One region of the Streptomyces sp. NPDC086554 genome, then DNA from elsewhere that is predicted to be linked to it. Evidence: riboswitches for the same ligand, from Rfam matches in the RefSeq annotation. Region 1 holds a riboswitch; the other holds the start of a gene.
The links. Region 1 has a riboswitch for cyclic di-AMP ahead of AB0O76_RS29550 (M23 family metallopeptidase). Riboswitches for the same ligand answer to the same signal wherever they lie in the genome.
Positions count from the first base shown of each region.

Region 1 (4,557 bases):
CGCGGCCGTCACCGAGCTGCTCACCGTGCTGACCGTCGCCGTGCTCGCCGTCCTCATCAACCGCGTCGTACGCCGCAGCGACGAACAGCTCGCCTCCGCCCGCTCCATCTCGGAGACCGCCCAGCGCGCCGTGCTGCCGCAGCCGGATCACCGGATCGGGGGGCTCGACATCGCGGCGCGGTACGAGGCCGCGGAAGCCGACGCGTTCATCGGCGGGGATCTGTACGCCGTGCAGGACACCCCGCACGGCGTACGCGTCATCGTCGGCGACGTACGCGGCAAGGGGATGGGCGCGGTGGCGGCCGTCGCCGTCGTCATCGGGGCGTTCCGGGAGGCGGCCGAGCAGGAGGCCACCCTGGAGGCGGTGGCGCAGCGCCTTGAGCGGGCGCTCGCGCGGGAGGGCATGCGGCGCGAGGGGCTCGACGCCTTCGAGGGGTTCACCACCGCTGTCCTCGCGGAGATCCCGCGCGGCGACGGAGTCATCCGCATCCTCAACCGCGGGCATCCCGAGCCGCTGCTCCTGCGCGGCGACGGACGGCTGTGCGTGCTGTCCGCGAGCGAGCCCGCGCTGCCGCTCGGGATGGGCGACCTGGGGGTCTGGCCGGACCGCGCCGACGAGGCGGAGTTCCCGCCGGGGGCGATGCTGCTGCTCTACACCGACGGGCTCTCGGAGGCGCGGGACATCCGCGGCGAGTTCTACAACCCGGCGGCCCGGCTCGGCGGCCGGATCTTTCCCGGACCCCACGGCCCTGACACGCTGCTCGCGACGCTGGCCGAAGAGGTGCGCCGGCACACCGGCGGGGGAGGGACGGACGACATGGCGCTGCTCGCGGTGCGGCGGCCGGACACCGGCGATGCCCCGTCCGATGCCTCCCCCGATACCCCGTCCGATGTCACGGGCCGTGACTGAATCGCACCACTCCGCATAGCAACTGACGCACTGTCAAGGCGGTGTGAAGGTCCGGTGTGTGAAGAAGTGCGGTCAACTCGCCCCGTTCCCGCCCTTGGTGTCCCGTTAAGTACAGGCCAACGGCGTTAACGATCAGTCGGAACGGCTTGGAATACGGCCCTGCCGTCTATTAACGTTCGATAACGCAGCGCGGTCGTCCCAGCCGTCACTCGAGTCGGCTCCGTGCGCACGCGCCTAATCCCGAAAGGGAGCCGGGGAACCACCAATTGGGGTGAATCGGGCATCTGTGCATCCGTGCCAGATGTTCGTAGGAGACCTTCCTGCTCCGAACCCGTCAGCTAACCCGGTAGGCGAGAAGGAAGGAAAGGAGCGCGCCCCAGTGGCGTCCAACCGGCCTGCCCCCCAAGCCGTTTACGCACCGAATGACGACGACTTCGGTGCTCATGACGATGAGACTTGGGAGGAGTGGAATCCCACCGAGGAGTCCATCCGTCCCGTTCGCGGCAGGCACCGCGTCCACAAGAAGGGCGGCGGCGGGCTCGCCCGCAGCTCCACCGTCCTCGGCGTGGGCGTCATCGCCGCCGTCGGCGCGGGCGGCATCGCCACCGCGCAGGGCGGCAAGCCCCCGGTCTCCATCGAGATGCCGGACATCTCGGCCGTCACGGACTCGCTGCCGGAGGCCAAGTCGCTTCCCGGCGTGGGGTCCCTGATATCCGGCTCCGACGAATCAGACGACTCCTCCGACGCAGGCGTGACGACCGCCGCCGCGCCGCTCACCGCCGCCGGTGTCAGCACCGCCGATGCCGAGCAGGGAACCACCGACGCCGGTGAGGCACTGCGGGCCCGCATCATGCAGCAGGCCGAGAACCAGCAGGACCAGGCGGACGACGCGGTCCAGAAGGCGGCGGAAGAAGCCGCCGTCAAGAAGGCCGCGGAGCAGGCCGCCGCCGAGCAGTCCGCGGCCGAGAAGAAGATCGCCGCCGAGAAGGCCGCAGCGAAGAAGAAGGCGGAAGAGGAAGCCCGGCGCAAGGCCGAGGCGGAGCGCCTGGCCAAGCTCGCCAAGAGCTACACGCTGCCGCTCAGTTCGTACACGCTCACCAGCACCTTCGGCCAGGCAGGATCGATGTGGTCCTCCGGCTACCACACCGGCCTCGACTTCGCGGCGCCGACGGGTACGCCCCTCAAGGCGATCCACACCGGCACCATCAAGGAGGCCGGCTGGGCGGGGTCGTACGGCTACCGCACCATCCTGGAGCTCGAGGACGGCACCGAGATCTGGTACAACCACCAGTCCTCGATGGGCGTCAGCGTCGGCCAGAAGGTCACCACCGGCGACACCATCGGCCGCGTCGGCGCCACCGGCAATGTGACCGGGCCGCACCTCCACCTCGAGATCCACCCCGGCGGCGACTCCACCGGGGTCGACCCGGCCGCCTGGCTGCGGGACAAGGGCCAGTCGCTCTGAGGCGCCCCCTGTGACTCCGGCGGTCCTGGCGGCAACCCCCCGACGTCAGGGCTGCCGGCTCGGCATGCCCATATCTTGAAACGCGGAACTGACATCCCGTAGTACGGAATGCTGGGCTCCGTAAGGGTGTTGAGCCCCGTATGACTTCTCTACGCAAGCTCGGCCCGTCCGACCTCGAGGTCTTCCCGCTCGCCCTCGGCGGCAACGTCTTCGGCTGGACGGCCGACGAGGCGCAGTCCTTCGCCGTGCTCGACGCCTACACCGCGGCGGGCGGCAACTTCGTCGACACCGCCGACGTCTACTCGGCCTGGGCGCCGGGCAACAAGGGCGGCGAGTCCGAGACCGTCATCGGCAACTGGCTCGCCGCGCGCGGCCGCCGCTCCGACGTCGTGATCGCCACCAAGGTCGGCGCCCACCCCGACTACAAGGGCCTGTCCGCCAACACCATCAAGTCCGGTGCCGAGGAGTCGCTGCGCCGGCTGCGCACCGACTACATCGACCTCTACTACACGCACTTCGACGACCCGACCGTCCCGGTCGAGGAGATCATCACCGCGCTCGACGATCTGGTGACGTCGGGCAAGGTGCGCGCGATCGCCGCCTCCAACCTGACCGCCGAGCGGCTCCAGGAGTCCATCGACTTCTCCGACCGCGAGGGCCTCGCCCGGTACGTGGCGCTGCAGCCGCACTACAACCTCGTCTCCCGTGGCACCTACGAGGGCCCGCTCCAGGAGGTCGCATCGCGCTCCGGCCTGGCGGCGGTGCCGTACTACGCGCTCGCATCCGGCTTCCTCACCGGTAAGTACCGCCCGGGCGCGAAGGTCGACAGTGCGCGGGCCGAGGGCGCGGGCAAGCATCTGGAGACCGAGCGGGGCGTGAAGGTGCTCGCCGCCCTGGACGAGATCGCGGCTGCGCGCGGCGCCGAGCCCGCGACCGTGGCCCTGGCCTGGCTCGCCGCGCAGCCGACGGTGGCCGCGCCGATCGCGTCGGCCCGCACGGTCGAGCAGCTGCCCGCGCTGCTCGCGGTGGGCGATCTCGAACTGACGGAGGCCGAGGTGACCGCGCTGACGAAGGCTTCCGCCTGATCAGCTGCGGTAGGGGTTGTACGGGGTCTGGTACGCGGGATAGGCGGGGTAGGGCGCGTAGGCCGTCGCCGGCTGGGTGTAGCTGTACCCCTGTGGTCCGTGCGCTCCCTGTGCGCCCTGTGCGCCCTGCGGATAGGGAAGTCGGTACCCGTACGGCGGCGGCATCGGTATGAGCACGGGTGCCGTCGCCCGCGCCGCGTAGGCGAGCGCGGGCCTGGCCAGCTCGCGGCGCTCCCACAGCGCGTGCAGCAACTCCCGCTCCCGTACGACGAAGTCGGCGCCCGCGCGGCCGCGGCGGCCCCGGTACCGGAGCAGGGCGAGCGACGTCGCGTACGTCTCGTACTCCGCGACCGTGCGCGCCGCGGCCTTGCCCTGGGTGTACGAGGCGTAGTCGCGGGCGATGGTGCGGGCGCGCATCGTGCCGAGTGCGTACGGCTCGGGCGGTGTGAGCCAGCCGGCGATCGCGTACGCGGGCAGCTCGGTCCGCACCACGCGCAGGCCGCGCTGCCTGAGCCAGATCGCCAGCCAGGTCAGCAGCCCGAACGCGGGCAGCATGAAGAGCGCGTACACCGCGAAGAAGCCGTACTCGCCGAAGGTCGTCGAGCCGTTCCACAGGGCGTGCAGGCCCATCGCGAGGAGCAGTCCTGCGAGCGGAAGCAGCACGCGGCGCAGGCGTCGGCGGTCGGTGCCGAGCGCGGCGATGCCGAAGCCGATGCCGGTGAGCACGGTGAACAGGGGGTGCGCGAAGGGCGACATGACGACGCGTACGAAGAAGGTCGCCGCCGTCACGGACGCGAGCCCGGTGCCGCCGTTGAGCTGGTCGGTGCCGAAGGCGCTGCCGAGATAGAGGATGTTCTCGGTGAACGCGAAGCCGGTGGCGGTCACTCCGGCTATCACCACGCCGTCGAGCACGCCGGTGAACTCGCGTCTGCGGAAGAGGAAGACGAGCAGGACGGCCGCTGCCTTGGCCGTCTCCTCGACGATCGGCGCTATGACCGTCGCGCCGAGGGTGTCCGCGCTGCTCGGGTCGGCGGTGGCGGTCGCTATCCAGCGGGTCGCGAAGCTGTTCGCGACGATCGCTATGAGGGCGGCGGCAC
Region 1 is NZ_JBFBJK010000020.1:18,884-23,440, reverse strand. Features, by position in the region: gene AB0O76_RS29555 (PP2C family protein-serine/threonine phosphatase) at 1-910, shown strand, start outside; cyclic di-AMP (ydaO/yuaA leader) riboswitch at 1,132-1,278, shown strand; gene AB0O76_RS29550 (M23 family metallopeptidase) at 1,290-2,375, shown strand; gene AB0O76_RS29545 (aldo/keto reductase) at 2,516-3,460, shown strand; gene AB0O76_RS29540 (PrsW family intramembrane metalloprotease) at 3,461-4,557, opposite strand, start outside.

Region 2 (4,557 bases), on a different contig from region 1:
TCACCGACGACTCGGCATCCGCTGTCGCAGCAGCCGCAGTCGCCTCTGCAGTCTTCTGAAAGGCACTTGCATGCTCTCCGGTAATGGTCGTCACCGACGCCCCCGCCAAGCCCCGGCCCTCATCGTCGCGGCAGGTGTCACCGGATCAGCCATCGCGATCCCGTTGCTCGGCGCCACCAGCGCGAGCGCCGCGGACACCGCCACCTGGGACAAGCTCGCGGAGTGCGAGAGTGGCGGCTCCTGGAGCCTGGACCCGGGCAACGGCTACTACGGCGGGCTCCAGATGTCCCAGGAGACCTGGGAGCAGTACGGCGGTCTCGACTACGCCCCCTACGCCGACCAGGCCAGCCGTTCGCAGCAGATAGCCGTCGCCGAGAAGGTCCTGGCCGACCAGGGTCCCAGCGCCTGGCCGAGCTGCGGAGTGATCGCCGGACTCAGCAAGGACGACGCCCCCGCCGACGTCGACCCGGGCGCTCCGATCACCTCGGTGCCGTCGGACGAGCCGACCGACACGAGCGGGTCCGCCGAGCCCGGTGACTCGACGGAGTCCGGTGAGTCGGCCGAGCCCACCGAGAAGCCCACCGAGAAGCCCACCGAGGAGCCGTCGGAGAAGCCCTCCGAGAAGCCCTCTGAAAAGCCCTCCGAGAAGCCCGGCGCAGGCGACGACTCGCGAGACAAGAATCACGAGTCGGATGAGTCGGATGAGTCGGATGAGTCGGGTGACTTGCCCAAGTCAGATGATTCGGGTGACTCCGACAAGTCGGAGCCGGACGACTCCACTTCGCCCGCCCCGAGCCCCACCCCCTCCACCGGCGCGGGCGAAGGCTCGGGTCGGCACCGCGGTGACAGCGCGGACGACGGGCAGGCCAAGAACGGCGACCGCGACGGCTCCGGCCGGCACGCCTCACGCGGCGACGACCGCGCGAAGGACGGCGCCGACGGGACGTACACGGTCCGCTCTGGAGACAACCTCTGGACCATCGCCGACGACCTCGGCGTGCAGGGCGGATGGAGCGCGCTCTATGCCGAGAACAAGAAGTCCGTCGGAACCGACCCCGACCTCATCCTCCCCGGTCAGAGCCTCGATTTGGGCGAAAAGTAAGGGAAGTTGACGAAGAGTCGGTCAGTTGCTTCGCGCTTAATGTCCGGTTTGGCGTAAGTGAGAGATGGGTCTCAGAAGCCCTGATCGTCTTTGAAATTCCGTGGATCGCATGTCTACGGTCGTGACCGCTCGCCACAGCGGGCCCCGCCGGTCGGTACGCCTAGTCCTGCCAACGGCCGTTCGGGAACAGTCGTCGCGTCAAGCGCCGTAGGCAGGAGCGGGGGACCCAAGGTTTCCGCCGGGCCCGGCCGCACAGCAGCAGAACGAAGAAGCTGCCGAGCGGAGTTGGGACCGGCTAGGGGTTAAGTCGCGCTTGAGGAAGCGCGGCCGGGCAACTTCATCGGCCCGAACCCGACAGCTCACCTCGTAGGCGTCGGTGAGGGGATCACTCATGCTGTTTTCCAGCAAGGGCAAGCACCGCCGTCCGTCCAAGGCCACCCGCGTCGCCACGCTCGCCGGCGTCACCGGTGTCGCGGTCGCCGCCCCGCTGATGGCCGCCGGCTCGGCCTCCGCCGCCACCGGTTCCGAGTGGGACTCCGTCGCCCAGTGCGAGGCCGGCGGCAACTGGTCCATCAACACCGGCAACGGCTACTACGGCGGCCTGCAGTTCTCGGCCTCCACCTGGGCCGCGTACGGCGGCACGAAGTACGCCGCCACCGCCGACCAGGCCTCCAAGGCCCAGCAGATAGAGATCGGCGAGAAGGTTCTCGCGGGTCAGGGCAAGGGCGCCTGGCCGAGCTGTGGCGTGGGCCTCTCCGGCGCCGCGTACAGCGGTGGCGGTGCCGAGGAGAGCGCTCCGCAGCAGCAGCCCGCCGAGCAGCCGCAGAGCCAGCCGAGCGCCCAGACCGAGGCGCCGAAGCAGGAGGCCGCGCCGAAGCAGGCCGCCCCGAAGGCCGAGTCCAAGAAGACCGTCGAGACCCCGACCGGCAAGAAGGTCAAGAAGGGCGACGGCGAGTACAAGGTCAAGAAGGGTGACACCCTCTCCAAGATCGCCGAGGAGAAGGACGTCAAGGGCGGCTGGCACAAGGTGTACAAGCTCAACGGCGACATCATCGACAACGCCGACATGATCTACCCGGGTCAGCAGCTTCACCTCAGCTAATTTCTGGCGGGGCGCCTCGCTGGTCTTTTGGCTGCGGGTGCGTTTTGGTTGCTCGCGCCCACGCGGCGGAGCCGCACATGTCACAGCCCCGCGCCCCTTCGGGGCGCTACCCCCCGGCGACGGCTTCGGGGGGTCCCCCCGTCCCCACGGGTCCACCCCGTCCCGGCGTGCATATCCCCCGTACGCGCCGGGGCGGGGTCTTTTTGTTCCGTTCGGAAACTTTTTGCTCTCGGTTTGTCCACAGGGCGGTCGCTCGGCTGGCTCTTGTCCGGGAGCCGGTTAGGCTCGTGTCCGCGAGGCCAACGCCCCGCGTACCCGCGTCACATCCCAGAAGGAGATGCTCGTGCCGTCCATCGACGTCGTCGTAGCCCGGGAAATCCTGGACTCCCGAGGCAACCCCACGGTCGAGGTCGAGGTCGGCCTCGACGACGGCAGCACGGGTCGTGCCGCCGTTCCGTCCGGTGCGTCCACCGGCGCTTTCGAGGCCATCGAACTCCGTGACGGTGACCCCAACCGTTACCAGGGCAAGGGCGTGGAGAAGGCCGTCCTCGCCGTCATCGAGCAGATCGGCCCGGAGCTCGTCGGGTACGACGCCACCGAGCAGCGCCTGATCGACCAGGCGATGTTCGACCTCGACGCCACCGACAACAAGGGCTCGCTCGGCGCCAACGCCATCCTCGGCGTCTCCCTCGCCGTCGCGCACGCCGCCTCCGAGGCCAGCGACCTGCCGCTGTTCCGCTACCTCGGCGGTCCGAACGCGCACCTGCTGCCCGTCCCGATGATGAACATCCTGAACGGCGGGTCGCACGCCGACTCGAACGTCGACATCCAGGAGTTCATGATCGCGCCGATCGGCGCCGAGTCCTTCTCCGAGGCCCTGCGCTGGGGCACCGAGGTCTACCACACCCTCAAGAAGGTCCTGAAGGACAAGGGTCTGTCGACCGGCCTCGGCGACGAGGGCGGCTTCGCCCCGAACCTGGACTCCAACCGCGCCGCGCTCGACCTCATCCTCGAGGCCATCAAGCAGGCCGGTTACGTCCCCGGCGAGCAGATCGCGCTCGCCCTCGACGTCGCCGCGTCCGAGTTCTACAAGGACGGCAAGTACCAGTTCGAGGGCAAGGAGCGCTCGGCCGCCGAGATGACCGAGTACTACGAGGAGCTCGTCGCCTCGTACCCGCTCGTCTCCATCGAGGACCCGCTGTTCGAGGACGACTGGGCCGGCTGGAACGTCATCACCGAGAAGCTCGGTGACAAGGTCCAGCTCGTCGGCGACGACCTGTTCGTCACCAACCCGGAGCGCCTGGCCCGCGGCATCGAGGAGAAGTCCGCGAACGCCCTGCTCGTCAAGGTCAACCAGATCGGTTCGCTGACCGAGACCCTGGACGCCGTCGAGATGGCCCAGCGCAACGGCTTCAAGTGCATGATGTCCCACCGCTCCGGCGAGACCGAGGACGTCACCATCGCCGACCTGGCCGTCGCCACCAACTGCGGCCAGATCAAGACCGGCGCCCCGGCCCGCTCCGAGCGCGTCGCCAAGTACAACCAGCTCCTGCGCATCGAGGAGATCCTGGACGACGCGGCGGTCTACGCCGGTCGCTCGGCGTTCCCCCGCTTCAAGGGCTGAGCCGTAGTCACGCTGTAGTTACGTACGTCCCCGTACTCGGTCCCGTACCGTGTGCGGGGACGTACGCGCGTGTGAACGGGAGGCGGGGACATGGCCGTGAAGGACCGGGACCGGTTCTCCACCGCGACCAGGCTGCGGCTGCTCGGCGAGCAGACCGCGGAGCGTGTCTACCGCTCCCAGACGAAGCGCCAGGCCCGCCGCTCCCGGCTCACCGGCCGGGCCGCGCTGCTCGCGCTCGTGCTCTGCTCGCTGGTGGTCGCGCTCGCCTACCCGATAAGGCAGTACGTCTCCCAGCGCGCCGAGATCGCCGATCAGCGCCGGGAGCAGGCCGAGCGCCGCGGACACGTCGAGAGGCTGAAGGACGAGAAGGCCCGCTGGCGTGACGACGCGTACGCGGAGCAGCGCATCCGGGACCGGCTGCACTATGTGATGCCGGGCGAGACCGGCTACACGGTGATCGACCCCGACGCGGTGAAGCGGCAGCGCACCGACCAGGGGGCGGCCACCAGGCCCTGGTACTCGAACGTCTGGGACGGCGTCGACAACGCCGACCGCCCGGACGACTGAGCTCAGCTCAGTAGAACCACTTCTGCTCAGTAGAACCACTTCTACGGAACCGATCGAAAGACAGGCATGGAAACGCCCCCGCCGACCACCCCGCGCACCGAGCCCACCGACGCCGACGTCGAGGCCTTCAAGCAGCAGCTCGGCCGCCCGCCCCGTGGCCTG
Region 2 is NZ_JBFBJK010000010.1:118,389-122,945, reverse strand. Features, by position in the region: gene AB0O76_RS18425 (transglycosylase family protein) at 71-1,102, shown strand; cyclic di-AMP (ydaO/yuaA leader) riboswitch at 1,296-1,490, shown strand; gene AB0O76_RS18420 (transglycosylase family protein) at 1,494-2,204, shown strand; gene eno (phosphopyruvate hydratase) at 2,542-3,828, shown strand; gene AB0O76_RS18410 (septum formation initiator family protein) at 3,919-4,395, shown strand; gene AB0O76_RS18405 (DUF501 domain-containing protein) at 4,462-4,557, shown strand, end outside.
Region 2: linked by a shared signal. The riboswitch ahead of AB0O76_RS18420 (transglycosylase family protein) and the one ahead of AB0O76_RS29550 (M23 family metallopeptidase) in region 1 are both predicted to bind cyclic di-AMP.